DNA from 2 places in the Marinomonas sp. S3726 genome. Region 2 is predicted to be linked to the other one. Evidence: predicted binding sites of a transcription regulator. Region 2 holds the regulator's gene; the other holds the start of a gene.
The links. The regulator PhoB, encoded in region 2, activates phosphate uptake and scavenging genes when phosphate is short. The targets are predictions, from matches to a motif close to TGTCATANNNNTGTCANA.

Region 1 (7,659 bases), on a different contig from region 2:
TAAATCGGTCTAGCAATGGTAAAGGTCATTTCTTGTGTATTAACATCTTTATATGGGCCAATCAGCTCTATTTCACCAGAAGATGTTACCTTCTTGTACCAAGGGCGTTGGCGTGGATCATAATTGTTGACGAACTTTGTGAAACCATTGGTTCCAACTCGAGTTCCATCATTTAAACCTGCATAGATAGAAGAAAAGTTACCCGCCGTGATCGCCATTGTAAGCTGCTTTACAAAGACTCCTTCATCTAACGGTTGCTCAGCAAGAGAGCTAAGTATTTGATGCTTGGAGTTTATCCAGGTTTCAACACTATCACTTACTGTATTGGAGATGCTTCCAATACGTTGGTACATGCTATGTTCCATCGCAGTTGAAAGTTTTTGCGTAGAAAACAAGGTGAGTACAACACTGGTAAAAAGAACGGCAGCAGTTGCGATTAGACTAATTTTTATTTTTAAAGAATGGCTAAACATATTTCTCTCTAAATAGATCCTTGAGGGAAAGATATAAATAGACCTAATTCACCTTAGAAAAAGTTAATTGCAATTTTTATGGCTGAAAGAGAGTAAATTTAAGCTTTCCTTAGATTAAACTTATTTTGCACTGAACGGTTTTAACTATGAGTTTTTGCTATAGATTTGGCTGGGAAAAACCCTATAAAAAAAGTGTTATTTCATCTAGCAGCCATACTTTATTGTATAAATTTTTCTAAATCTACATGATTTCATTAAAATTATAATAAAAGTTATAAGCAACTTAAAAAGTACGTATTTAGCCGCATTTAGGATAAATTATGTAATATTTAGCCTTAATTTTTGAAAGTATGTGAATGGGATTCACTGATTGTTTTTATTGATAAATATCAAATAAAAGGTGTTTTCTAAGTTGGGTTTTAGGAAGAAATTTATTTGTAGCCCTTACTATAAAAGGGGTTAGTGATTTTAAAGCCTATTAAAAGTGATTTTATTTTTTATTTGAGTTGTGATTTTCAGGTAACAAAATGTAGTTCTTGCTAATACAGTGTTTCGCAAAGAGGAATATGTTAAAAGTAAGAAAAGGTCTCATAATGAATGTCATTAGAGACACTTTATACATATGTCCGTCTGTAGAAGGTTTAATGTAAAAATAATTGTTTAGGTTATTTTAGTATCGTGAATGCCAAGTTTATTTTTGACTGAAGTTGGGAAGTGCACGTTTTTCCAAAGCTGTTGGCAGATATTTTTCGTATTATGCCACTCTTTGCTTACTATCCAATCGATTAATAAAGCTGGATCAGATTGAAACCCAACTGCTTCAGGCTGATTCTCGGTTAACCAAGCTTTGACTGAGTCTGAATCCAGCGTTGGCATAGTATGACAAAGCCCCATTTTTTGCAGTGATACAATATTTGAGTATTGTTCGAATTGACCATGCAGTGGTTTTATCAAGAGTTTCTTTCCTAGCTTTAAGCATTCACTTGAAAGCTCAAAGCCTCCATTTGCAATGACGCCACCGCAAGATACCAGCTTTTCATGAAAGCCTTCTTTACTGGTTTTACGCCAGTGGATATGGCCTTGATCAAAGTCTTGTTTTAATTCTGGGTGAAAACAATGAAATCGATAGCCTGTAAAAGGGAGCAGTAGTCGGCGGATCTCTTTTAAATTTTCAAATGGGAAATAAACAAGTATATCTTTTTCAGACCTCTCATCACTCCCTTGATCATCAACAAAAGGAGGAATGATAGGGTGACCAAAGTGGTAATAATGTACACCTAACTTAATGTCACAAGGAGCAAATTGTTTTAACAATAATTGACTATATAAAAAGTTACCCTCTTGTGGAATTGGATTAAGAAAGGCAGCTTGGTGACTTATTGCTATTGAAGGGATTTTCTGTTTTTTTGCTGCCCAAGCACTAATAGGTTCAAAATCATTTAAGACGAGATCATAACCCGTTAAATCAAGTGCTTTGATGTCATTAAAAAATTGGTTTGGTTTGAAAGACTGTAAGGTTTTCCATTTAGCTATGGTGCCATTTTCAGTCTTAAAACTTAGACCTTGTCGAGTTTGGTAATTGCCAAATACCTGCATATCAAAGTATTTATCCGAATCACGACCTGTAAATAGGTAATCGACTTCTATGTCATCTCTTTGGTTAAAGGCTTTAGCTAATACTCTGGCACGACTGATGTGGCCATTACCTGTACCTTGAACACCATAAAAAATTTTCATACAACTCCGTCATTAAGTCAGGATAACATATAAGTGAAGGCCTGCTGCTGACATGCTTAAGCCAAGAATGGCTCCAGCGAGAATGTCAGTAGGGTAGTGAACCCCGAGCAATACACGTGATAAACCAATCAAACTGGCCCAGGTATAAACTAAATAGGTAACAGATGGGTAATAATGTGCCAGTAAATAGGCCATCAGAAAGGCCGCTGCAGTATGCCCAGATGGCAGGCTAAATTTATCAGAAGGTGAAATATGAGCACTAAGGTTAGCTAAACTGTCGCAGGGTCTATCCCGTTTAAAGAGCTTTTTTAATACCAGATACAGGGGAAGCTCTAGCGCATAAGCTAACAGTGCTGTGTAAAGAAAAATAGCACCATCTTCTTGTTCAAAGAGCCAAAGCACTATCCCTAATATTAAGTAATAGTGGCCATCACCAGTGTGAGAAACTGCTCTAACTAAGGTGCAATTCTTATGGTTTGTTTTTCTAAACAACCAATGAAACAGGTGCATATCTGTACGGCTGATAATATTCATAACCTGTCCTACTCTCTCGATTATATTGGTATATTAAAAAGGCAATATGAATAAAAAGTGACAGTTCTAAGAAGGGTTTATGACAGCCTAAAAAAGCTGACGCCTTTTAAAATAAGCGTCTATAGTTAAGAGCTTACAAATAAAAATAATAGTTTAACTAACCCAAGGATAAGACGATGTCATTACGTATTAACGATCAAGCGCCAAACTTTAAAGTAGATACAACCCATGGAATGATAGATTTTCATGAATGGATTGGTGATCAGTGGGCGGTTTTATTTTCACACCCTAAGGACTTTACACCTGTGTGTACGACAGAGCTTGGTTATATGGCAAATATTCAGGAAGAGTTTAGCAAACGTAATACTAAAATTATTGCGCTAAGTATCGACTCAAAAGAAGACCATGAAAAATGGCTAAAAGATGTTGAGGATGTTGGTGGTGCTGGCGTCAAATACCCCGTTATCGCAGATACAGATTTAAGTGTGGCCAAGTTATATAATATGTTCCCTGCTGATGAAACTGGCTCTGCTGAAGGTCGTACAGCCATGACAAATGCCACTGTGCGGGCAGTTTATGTTGTAGGGCCAGATAAAAACATTAAGTTAATCTTGATTTACCCTATGACCACGGGCCGTAACTTTGACGAAATTTTGAGAGTAATAGACTCAATGCAGTTAACTGCAAAACATAAAGTTGCAACTCCCGTTAACTGGCAACAGGGTGAAGATGTGATCATTGTGCCAGCAATAAATAATGAAGAGGCGGCAAAAATTTATCCTAATGGGTGGGAAACGGTAAAACCCTATTTAAGAAAAGTAAAACAACCAGATTAAGTCTATAAAAAATGAGATGTAATTAAAAAAGGTCGCCTTGTGAGCGACCTTTTTTATGAAGTTTTTAACGTCCTGTTTAAACTTAAAAACTTGTTATGCTACCAAGCATTCTTTTTTTACCTGCCCAACCTTTTAGATTGAGCCGGTGATAGTTTTTAAGCTTTGTACCTAAAGGCAAATGTCTATGTAAGTAACAGATAGCCTAGGCAACATTTTGAGCTTAATTGGCAATTGTATATTGGTTAACAGTCGCAATTAATGCCTGCATTGATGCTGATACGATATCTTCATCTATCGCGACACCGTTATAGCGTTTACCATTAATGTTAGTTTGAACATAAGTGATAGCTTGAGAGTCTGTGCTACCAGTTAGAGCATGCTCTTGGTATTGAACAACATCTAACTTAAGATTGAAGTGTGTACTCAATGCTTGACTGAATGCGGATAGGGCACCATTGCCTTGACCATGAATACTGATAATCTCTCCATCAATAGCCAAGTCTGCACGAACTGTATCTAAACCATCTTTTTGCAGTTCATACTTACCTAGTTTATAAGGTGAATTACCTGTTAAATAAGTATCTTCAAACAATTGCTTCATGGTATCGCCATTTACAACGCCACCGTCTTGCTCTGCAAAAACTTGAACAACAGGGCTGAACTCAACCTGCAACCAACGAGGCAAGGCTAAACCATGCTCTTGTTCTAGGGTGTAAGCAACACCACCTTTACCAGATTGACTGTTTACACGAATCACTTCTTGGTATGTACGACCCAAATCTCTTGGGTCGATTGGTAGATAGGCAACATCCCAAGGCTTATCCGCTGTTTGGTTAGCCAAGCATTTATTGATAGCGTCTTGATGTGAACCTGAGAAAGCAGTGAAAACTAATTCGCCTGCGTAAGCGTGTCTTGGGTGAACTGGTAAGTTTGTAACTGCTTTAACAACGCTTACTATACGGTCCATATCACCAAGTTGAAGTTCTGGATCAACACCTTGGCTATACATATTCATTGCCATGGTAACAACATCCATATTACCAGTACGCTCACCATTACCTAATAATGTACCTTCAATACGGTCAGCACCCGCCATCATGCCAAGCTCGGCAGCGGCAACGCCACAACCACGGTCATTATGTGTGTGCAAGCTGACATACATACAATCACGCTTCGCAACATTACGGCAGAACCATTCGATTTGATCTGCGTAACGATTAGGCGTAGAGACTTCTACTGTAGCAGGAAGGTTAATAATGATTTTATTTTCAGGTGTTGGTTGCCAAACCTCTGTTACGGCATCAACAACTTCAACCGCATAATCCATTTCTGTGCCAGTAAAACTTTCTGGAGAGTATTGGAAAACCCATTCAGTATCCGGGTACTTCTCTGCGAACTCTTTAACACACTTAGCCCCGTTTACAGCGATGCTTTTTACGCCTTCTTTATCCATGCGGAAAACTTGTTCGCGCTGAGTTGTCGAGGTCGAATTGTAGACGTGTACAATGGCACGACGCGCGCCAATCAAAGATTCATATGTACGTTCGATTAACTCTGGGCGAGCTTGAGTTAATACTTGTAAGGTTACATCAGCAGGCACCTGATCTTCTTCAATTAACCAGCGACAAAAGTCAAAATCTAATTGAGAAGCAGCAGGGAATCCAATTTCAATTTCTTTAAAACCAACATCAACCAATAATTTAAACAGTTCTTTCTTCTGTTCTACCGTCATAGGTTCAACCAGTGCTTGGTTACCATCACGTAGATCAACACTGGTCCAAATAGGTGCTTTAGTAATGGTTTTATCAGGCCAAGTACGATCAGGCAAACTGACTGGTGTAAACGGACGGTATTTTGTGTGGTCGAAGTTACTCATTATTTTTCCTTTATCCCTTTAGATAGTCATTCTTGAGATGGATAATCTCTTTAAACTCATATGCTTATGTTGTGTAAGCTAGTTTAACCTTTTTTTATGGATAAAAAATTGCGTTTTTATAAAAATAATAGTTATTTTGGCAATATTATTGCGGTATATTTTTAAATGTTGAAATTTTATGGTGATAACCTATGTTGGATGCAATGGATATACGAATACTTGAGGTACTTCAGCAAGATTCTAGCTTAACTAATCAGGAATTGGCCGATAAGGTAGGTTTATCGCCGTCACCTTGTTTAAGGCGGGTTAAGTCACTCGAAGAGTCTGGTATTATCACTAAATCAGTTACCTTGCTTGACCAGAGAATGTTAGGTTTAAAGCTAACTGCATTTATTCAAGTGAGTATGGATCGTCATACACCTGATAGGTTTGAGTTATTTGAATCAAGTTTAACCTCTTACCCTGAAGTAAAATCTCTGAGTTTGGTTACAGGACATTCTGCTGATTATTTAGTTGAAGTTGTGGTTGAAGATATGGACAAGTATCAGGAGTTTCTATTGGTGAGATTACTACGTATTCCTGGTGTGACCGATGTGCATTCAAGCTTTTTGATGCAGAAGGTAATTGATAGAACAAGTTTACCATTGGAGCACTTAACGAAGACAGTCAAGGTAACTCCTTAGTCTAAGTATGATATGCGATGTTTTTATAATGAGCTAAGGCCTTATAAAGCTAAGTAAAATGAAATTACGACTTTAAAAACTAAAAATGAACCCCATTATGCCTTCATTAGATTAATTGCATGTCATGGCAATCAAGGTAGAGATGAATATATGAGTGAGTTGAAAGAAAGACGTCGAGTCGTCATTCCGGTCCGTGCAGGTGATGTTATGGCCGAGTTTATTTCCTTTTCTGGTGATGAGACAGGTAAAGAACATATTGCTATTCATTTTGATGGCAAAGAAAAAAACAACGAAACACCCTTAGTAAGAATCCATTCGGAATGCTTAACGGGTGATGTGTTTGGTTCGGGTCGTTGTGATTGCGGCGAACAGCTAGATGAAGCAATAGATAAGATTGACCTTGAAGCTGGCTATATTCTTTATTTACGTCAAGAGGGCCGTGGGATTGGCTTGTATGCAAAACTTGATGCTTATGACCTGCAAGATCAGGGCTATGATACTTACCAAGCTAATGAAATGCTGCATTTGCCTCAGGATGACAGGGATTTTGCGATTGCAGCAAAAATGCTTAAAGCTGTTGGTGTTACTAAGATTCGTCTTTTGACCAATAATCCTGATAAAGCAAAGCAAATGGCAGAGAATGGTATTGATGTCGTTGAGATTTTACCAACAGGTGTTCATGTAAACGATCATAACCGTCTTTATCTTGAGACTAAAGCACAGAAAATGAATCACACATTAGATTCAGAAAAGCTAAAGAAATAAGGCTTTGCTTTTTAATTAAGTTAAAAAGCAAGCAAGTTTAAAAAAAGGCACTCAAACATTTTGAGTGCCTTTTTTAGTCCTCTCGACCTGAAAAAATCAAGCATTAATTGGCTCTTGCAAGATTACGACACTGCTCTTGGTTCCATTTCTCTATAACGTCATTTTGATGTGTTTCATACCAATTCGATTGACTGATTTTAAGCATTTCATGACGAGTTGAATTGATGACTTTTTTATCAGTGTTATGGCTAAACGCCGCCCACAAAGGGTTGGCAAACTCATTAATCGTAAAGTTATACTTTAACCTTTCACTCGGGTAGCCACTTCGACATAAGGTGCCTTTAGCCAAAAACTCTGTTAACGGCAAGAAATCGATACGACCAGCGAATAACATTTTTATTGCAATTAAATAGTGTGGAACAGGGTAAAGTTGCTCATCTAGCATGGCTAAATCTGTTGAAACATAGTTTTGAAGCTGACTACCGGATTGTATGGCAAGTATTCGGTGAGAGTGGACTAGTTCTTGCCAGTTATTAAAGGGCGTTTCTGATTGGTTTCTGTCTGTTTTTTCTAATGAAAAGATCGCTTGGCGATAAGGTGAAACTTCAGCCATCCAGATAAATTTGTTTTCTCGCTGTGGGGTTCTCGATAGAGAGAAAAAGAGGGTGTTTTTATCATTCGAGGCTATTTGAATTGCTCGGCGCCATGGGAAAAACTCAATATTACCTAATTCAATATTATGCTTTTTAAGTAAA
Region 2 (7,659 bases):
TCAATGATTTTGGTAATCTTGCCACAAGCATTAAAGCTAGTTATTCCTGGTATCGTAAACACCTTCATTGGCTTATTTAAAGACACCACTCTAGTTTATATTGTAGGTATGTTTGACCTATTAGGTAGGATTCAAGCAGCGACCCACGACTCTAACTGGTTAGGAACAACGATTGAAGGTTATGCTTTTGCTGGCTTTATTTACTGGGCAGCGTGCTTTGGCATGTCTCGTTACAGTATGACAATTGAGCGTAAATTAGAAACCGGACACAAGCGGAACTAGAATTTTTTTGAGGCCTTTCAAATGACAGAACACAATATGGCACTCGCTCAGCTTGAGCCGGGCGAAAAAGCAATTATCGAATTTAAAGATGTAAACAAGTGGTACGGTGATTTCCACGTACTTAAAAATATCGATTTCAGTATCAAAAAAGGCGAGCGTATCGTTGTTTGTGGACCATCAGGTTCAGGTAAATCAACTATGACTCGTTGCATCAACCGTCTTGAAGAACACCAAAGGGGTTCTATCATTGTTGACGGCATTGAGATGAACGATAACTTGAAAAACATCGAAGCTATCCGTAAAGATGTGGGTATGGTGTTCCAGCACTTCAATCTATTCCCTCATTTAACGATTTTAGAAAACCTGACTTTAGCGCCTATCTGGGTTCGTAAGATGCCTAAGAAAGAAGCTGAAGAGATGGCCATGCATTATCTTGAACGTGTAAAAATTGCTAACCAGGCGAATAAATTCCCAGGTCAGCTTTCTGGTGGTCAGCAGCAACGTGTTGCGATTGCCCGCGGTCTTTGTATGAAGCCACGCATCATGCTATTTGATGAGCCAACATCTGCACTTGACCCTGAGATGATCAAGGAAGTACTAGATGTAATGATTCAGCTAGCTGATGAAGGTATGACAATGGTTTGTGTAACTCACGAGATGGGCTTTGCAAAAACTGTTGCTGACCGTGTTGTCTTCATGGATGCCGGTGAAATCGTTGAAGCGAATGAGCCACACGAATTCTTTGAAAACCCTCAGCATGACCGTACTCAATTGTTCTTAAGTCAGATTTTGAACCACTAATTGAGAAAAAAAGCAGTCATTGCACAAAAAAGCCCCTTTTAGGGGCTTTTTTGTTTTTCGATATTTGGTAAATTGCTTGCTTAATAATACTTAGACTCAAATTGAAATTTATGACCAAGCAAGAATCAGATATCACACCTAGCCTTAAGGTTAAAATTGTTCACTTACAGGATTCCACAGGTAAGGTTCAAGCCATTTTCCCATTTGATTCTATGCTCGACATTGGTGCGATTACACGAGTCAGCAAGCGTCGTTTAGCGACCACAAATTCTTATAATGTATCGAGTGATTTACTACTCAATACACACAAAGTCATTACCTATATCGATGAAAGCCTAAAGGACATCAAAAGGCTATCTCTGAAAAAAACAGACCTGACAAAGTTTAACGCCATTGAAGCCATAGAAATTAATAAGATTTTTTCAGGCTCAAAATGCCATTTTGGCGACTTCTCTATCCCTCAAGGCCAGCTTAAAAGAGAAGTCGAGAATCATGAACAAGATGAAGAAAGCATGTTAAATGCTTTGGGTGGCTTTCAATCCATTCGCCTTCGTCAACGTTTAGAAGAAACTCTTGAACTCCCTCCTTTACCAGCATCATCACAGCGCATCATACGTTTATGTGCTGATGAAAATGCTGGCACTGACGAGTTATGCGAAGTGATTAGCCTTGATCCTAGTTTGGCCGCTCAGGTAGTCAGTTGGGCAAGCTCTCCTTACTATGGGGCTCCTGGGGAGATTGAGTCGGTTGAAGATGCCATAATTCGCGTATTAGGCTTTGATATGGTTATGAACTTGGCACTTGGTCTTTCTATGGGAAAAGCACTCGCGGTACCAGAGAACGGCCCTCGCCATTATGACAACTATTGGCTAGAAGCCGTTTCCTTCGCTTCACTGATGGAAGCTATGGTCAAAGCTATGCCGGCTAAAAAGCGTCCGAGGCTAGGGCATGCATACCTAGCAGGCTTGCTGCATAACTTTGGTTTGCTCGCTATAGGGGCTGTGTTACCGCCTCATTTTAATATCCTGTCACGCCAACTTGAGATTAACGCTCACCTTCCAACTAACTTGGTTGAAGTACAGTTACTTAAACTCAGCAGAGAGCAAATTGGTGCTTGGTTACTTCGCCACTGGGAATTACCAGCAGGCATCTGTAATGGCATTCGTTATAGTAAAAATTTGGCCTATGATGGAGAAAATGCCATCATAGCGAGAATGTTAAATGTTTGTCATAACCTGTTGAATAAAGAAGATATTTCTCAAGCTAGTCAAGATATGATAGGTCTAGATCAGAAGCAGCTACAAAGCCTTTATCAAGACCTACAAGATAACTCAGAGAATATTAAGTTGATGGTGTCTTTAATTAATGGCAACTAAGCCACTTAGAGCTCAATAGGAAACACTCTTTTCTTCAGTTCGGGTTAAATTTTTAGACTATTAGGACAATATCCTTATTTTGATGTCGATGATTGATCAGCCAAACAGCAACCCAAGATTAAACTTCACAGCGACCAAACAGTTTGATTATGTTTGGTCATCGTTAAGCCATGCTCACAGCAAAAATATTCCTGCCTTTATCTTCCCTTGGCTAGCCGAGCAAGGATCCTTGACCGCTAAGATTCAAACTCTAGGGAAGTTGACAGTTGATGTTATTTCGGACACTTGGGGCCAAACCACCCAAAGAGAAAGAAAAAAGCTTAATTTAAAAGCACGTGAAGCTGCTCGTATTCGTGAGGTAATACTTAATGTAGATGGTCAGGCGATTATCTATGCGCGCTCTATCATCCCTGCAAGGTCATTAAGAGGCCATTGGCGTTACTTGCCCAAGTTAGGCAACAAACCTCTTGGAGGCTTTCTTTATAAGCATAAAGGCCTTACACGAGGAGAGATAGAAGTCTCTCAACTACCAGCAAATTTGTTTTCCCATATAAACGAACCAACTTGGGCTAGACGTTCTGTTTTTTATCAATATGGCCAAGGCATACTGGTCAACGAAGTCTTTTTTCCAGCCATCAAACCCTTCTTAAATTTAAAGGAAGAATAATGAGTAAAGTCATTGCTTTAGCAGAGTTAGCTAGACTAGATAAGCCTATCGGCACCCTCTTACTCTTGTGGCCAACTTTGTGGGCTTTGTGGCTAGCGGCTGATGGCTTTCCTGACTGGCACTTACTTATTATCTTTATTGCTGGGGTATTTTCTATGCGCTCAGCTGGTTGTGTGATTAATGATTATGCCGACCGTAAAGTTGACGGTTTTGTTGAGCGAACCAAAGGTCGCCCATTGCCTTCTGGTAGAGTCAGTGAGAAAGAAGCCCTTGGTTTCTTTGCTTTACTCTGTCTCATCAGCTTTGTTCTTGTCCTTTTTACTGACCTAAAAACGATTCTTTTATCCTTTGTCGGATTAGGGCTTGCGGCATTATATCCTTTCATGAAACGGGTCACCCACTTACCTCAGTTGTTTCTCGGCTTAGCCTTTTCTTGGGCGATTCCTATGGCCTATGTGGCACAAGGCGGTGCTTTAACTGATATCGAACTTTGGATGCTATTTATGGCGAATGTGTTTTGGACAATCGCTTATGACACCTATTACGCCATGGTCGATCGCAACGATGATCTTAAGGTTGGTATCAAGTCCACTGCGATACTGTTTGCTCAATATGACCTTATTATTATTCTCTTGTTACAAGGGCTCACCCTGTCATTATTAGTTTGGGTAGGCGTAATTAGAGAGTTAGGCGCTTTCTTTTTTATAAGTTTATTTGTCTGTGCGGGTCTCTTTTTTCAACAGTTTTGGCAAGCAAGAAAAAGAGAGCGATCTGCTTGTTTTAAATCATTTTTAGATAATAACCGCATAGGATTATGTGTATTTTTAGGTTTTATCGCAGGCTTTTTTGTACACTAAATTAAGTCATCTGTGACATTTTAACTAAACTGTCACAATTGATCGTTTTAATTAAACCGTTCCAGAGAAGAGGATATATCCTGTGACCGGTAAAAAAGTATTAATAATTGACGATGAATCATCAATTCGAGAAATGATTGCCATTGCTCTTGAGATGGCTGGTTATGAATACCTTGAAGCGGATAATAGCCGTACCGCCTACGAGATAATCGTGGACCATAGACCCGATTTGATCCTTGTAGATTGGATGATGCCTGGTGGCAGTGGGATAGAGCTAACACGACGTCTTAAAAAAGACGCTTTAACAGCTGAAATTCCTGTCATCATGCTTACCGCAAAAAGTGAAGAAGACAATAAGATTCAAGGATTAGAAGCTGGTGCTGACGACTACATCACCAAGCCTTTTTCACCACGAGAGTTGGTTGCTCGCCTTAAGGCGGTACTACGTCGTGCTCACCCTCAGGGTGTTGATGAACCGATTGAGGTTGATGGTCTAAAACTTGACCCTCTAAGCCAAAGAGTTTCGATTGGCTCTAAGCCTTTAGAAATGGGCCCAACTGAATATCGTTTATTGAAGTTTTTAATCACTCACCAAGAAAGAGCTTACTCTAGAGCTCAACTGTTAGATCAGGTTTGGGGAGGGAATGTTTACGTTGAAGAAAGAACTGTCGATGTACACATTCGTCGCTTACGTAAGGCGATAGGAGATAGCCATGATTACCTTATTCAAACCGTTAGAGGTACAGGTTATCGATTTTCAAGCAAACGTTTGGCTTAAAACTATATGAAGACAGTTTGGAAAAGCGCCACAGTTAAACTTTTACTTGGTTTTTTCACTTGCCTATTTATTGGCACAATGAGCGAGCAAACTTTCCCTTTACTATTTATATATGCTTTAGGACTTTTAGCTTGGCAATATTACGAACTTTATCGCTTTCATAGCTGGATTCGCCGCTCTGGACGCTCACTACCTCCGGATTCCTCTGGAATTTGGGGGGATGTTTTTGACGCAGTTAACCGACTGCAAAAGAAACAAAGAAAGTCTAAAAAGCGCATGCAGCAAGCACTAGCAAGAATTGAAGATTCAACATCTGCATTACAAGATGGCGTTATCATGGCAGATAACACTGGCAGACTAGAATGGTGGAACACCTCTGCTGGAGATTTACTTGGCTTAGTTAAACCAACAGATAGAAGCCAGCCTCTTACTAATATTGTTCGTACCCCTGAGTTTTTCCGCTATTTTAGCCAAAAGCGATTTGGTGACCCTTTGGTAATCCAATCACCTGCTAAAGAAGGGGCTTTTCTAGAGTTTCAAACCACGCTTTATTCAAAAAATGACCACCTCATTTTTGTTCGTGATGTCACGCGTCTGCACTTGCTTGAGCAAATGCGTAAAGACTTTGTTGCCAATGCCTCACACGAGCTAAAAACGCCTCTCACCGTGATTAAGGGCTATCTGGAAACACTGGATATGTTTAAAGAGTCTTTGCCTGAGCGAATGCAAAAAGGCGTGGTGAATATGAACACTCAGTCTAATCGCATGGAATTACTGATCGAAGACTTACTGTTACTCTCACGTTTAGAAAGTAACCAAAGAGCAGACTCTGACCAATGGCATAATGTCAGTGATCTTATTCAGGTAATTTGTGATTCAGCGAAGGTATTTACCACCAGCGAGCATTTTTTAAGCTGGGATGCAGATGAAGAGAGCGCTATTTTCGGCAGTTACAGTGAACTTTATAGTGCCTTCTCTAATCTCGTTGTGAATGCTTTAAAATACTCACCTGATGGTGGCGAGATAGATATTAGCTGGCAAGTAAATAGAGAAGGTGGTGTTTTCTGCGTACAGGATAATGGCTTAGGGATAGACCCTAGATTTATCCCTCGCTTAACAGAACGTTTCTTTAGAGTAGATAAAGGAAGAGGGTCAGATACAGCTGGTACTGGCTTAGGTCTGTCTATTGTGAAGCATGTCTTGCACCACCACGATAGTAAGTTAGATATTAGTAGCCAGCTTGGTTTTGGCAGTACTTTTTCCTGCCATTTCCCTCGTACACGGGTAAGAGAATCAAGTCCACCAGAATTGGAAACCATAGATCAAGACGCGTCATAAATCTTGTAAGCTAGTCCAAGTAACTTGGGCTAGCTGTTTCTTTATCTAGTCATCTATCAGCCTAACCCTTAAAGCTCAACACCTTGCTACAAGCTTTCAAACAAGGCTTTGATAAAGCTTTCTTTCTCTGCATCCTGATCAATTAACCCTAATGTCACAGTTAAAAAGGATGAGGTTGGTTTTTTTTCAGTGGTTGCCACACCTTGAACATAATAATTCAGGCGGTTTACCTTACCTTTGAACTCTAAATCTAATACGGCTTGATCCAATACGCTTGGAATAACATCATCACTCTTAATCAAAAGACTGGCTTCGGTACAGCTAAACTGAATAACCATGGTTCTAAACTGCTTACCAGCAAAACGTACCATGCTAGGTACTTTAACGTCTTTGGTCGTGACTTTAGGATGCGTAATTTTAGGTTTAGTGACAGTCGCTGCTTTAGGACTTTTCCCACCTAGTAGCACATCTAGAGAACCAGAAGTATGGCTTGTCATACCTTTAGTGCCAGAGCCTGTTGCCGCTTTTGTTAAGCTGTCCAATACTTCTTTTTCAGCACCTGAGCCTCTAGCACCTTTGGCCATCAAGGCACCATCTAAATTATGCTTTTTCGCTGCTGACACTATCTTATTTACCAGTTGCTCACTGGAAAAAGGTTTACCTAGGTAATCTGTCACGCCCGTTTTAACCGCTTCAACCACATGATCTTTATCACCACGACTGGTGATCATGACAAAAGGTACATTTTCCTTTTTATAATTATCTTGCTGGCGGCACCAATCAAGTAACTCAAGCCCTGTCATTTCAGGCATTTCCCAATCACATAAGATCATGTCAAATTTGACCTTATTCATAAGTTGTTGAGCTTTTCGTCCGTTAACGGCTTCTTCCAACTGAGCTGATGGGAAATGTTTTTTTAAGGTGCGACGAATCAAATCTCGAGTAAAAGAAGCATCATCAACAACTAGAATTTTTATAGCCATTTATTTATTTCCAAAATCTTGTGCAAGGCTATCACTCTTTGAATAACTTGCTTTAAATGAATCAAACCAAAGAATGGTAGAGGCCACCACAGCTAACGGGATGACCACAAAATTAACAAACGGGATAGGTAATAGGAGCATTACTATGAAGCCAAAAGACCAGCATAAAACAGGCTTCTGCCTTAAACCTACTCGCATTTCAGCAAAAGATACTCGGTTATTATCAAACGAGTAATCCATATATTGTATTGCCAGTACCCAAGCGCCAAACAAGAGCCATAAGAAAGGCGTAATAATGTTCACTACAGGTATCATAGACAGAATAAACAAAAGTACAAAGCGAGGCAAAAAGTAGAGTATTTTTTGTAATTCTCGCACTATGCTTTGGCTAATCAAAAGGCAAATTTGACGGAAATTTAAATCAGACTCTACCGTCTCTCCCGACAATCTAGCTTCTACCTTTTCAGCCAAGATTCCGTTGAAAGGTGCTGCGATAATATTGACGCCAATGGAAAACGCGTAAAACAAACTAATAGCACTTAATAAGCTAAAACCTAGGTAAAAAAGCCAGCTTAAG

Region 1: the regulator PhoB is predicted to act here: its motif matches at 2,812-2,829, upstream of TW85_RS12005 (phosphatase PAP2 family protein).

Annotation. Positions count from the first base shown of each region.
Region 1 is NZ_JXYC01000012.1:312,801-320,459, forward strand. Features, by position in the region: gene TW85_RS11995 (methyl-accepting chemotaxis protein) at 1-473, opposite strand, end outside; gene TW85_RS12000 (MJ1255/VC2487 family glycosyltransferase) at 1,134-2,210, opposite strand; gene TW85_RS12005 (phosphatase PAP2 family protein) at 2,223-2,744, opposite strand; gene TW85_RS12010 (peroxiredoxin) at 2,921-3,580, shown strand; gene leuA (2-isopropylmalate synthase) at 3,801-5,456, opposite strand; gene TW85_RS12020 (Lrp/AsnC family transcriptional regulator) at 5,648-6,139, shown strand; gene ribA (GTP cyclohydrolase II) at 6,290-6,904, shown strand; gene TW85_RS25475 (transporter substrate-binding domain-containing protein) at 7,008-7,659, opposite strand, start outside.
Region 2 is NZ_JXYC01000004.1:140,713-148,371, forward strand. Features, by position in the region: gene TW85_RS01810 (amino acid ABC transporter permease) at 1-282, shown strand, start outside; gene TW85_RS01815 (amino acid ABC transporter ATP-binding protein) at 304-1,083, shown strand; gene TW85_RS01820 (HDOD domain-containing protein) at 1,194-2,459, shown strand; gene TW85_RS01825 (chorismate lyase) at 2,542-3,126, shown strand; gene ubiA (4-hydroxybenzoate octaprenyltransferase) at 3,126-3,983, shown strand; gene phoB (phosphate regulon transcriptional regulator PhoB) at 4,066-4,761, shown strand; gene phoR (phosphate regulon sensor histidine kinase PhoR) at 4,768-6,099, shown strand; gene TW85_RS01845 (response regulator) at 6,186-7,082, opposite strand; gene cysZ (sulfate transporter CysZ) at 7,083-7,659, opposite strand, start outside.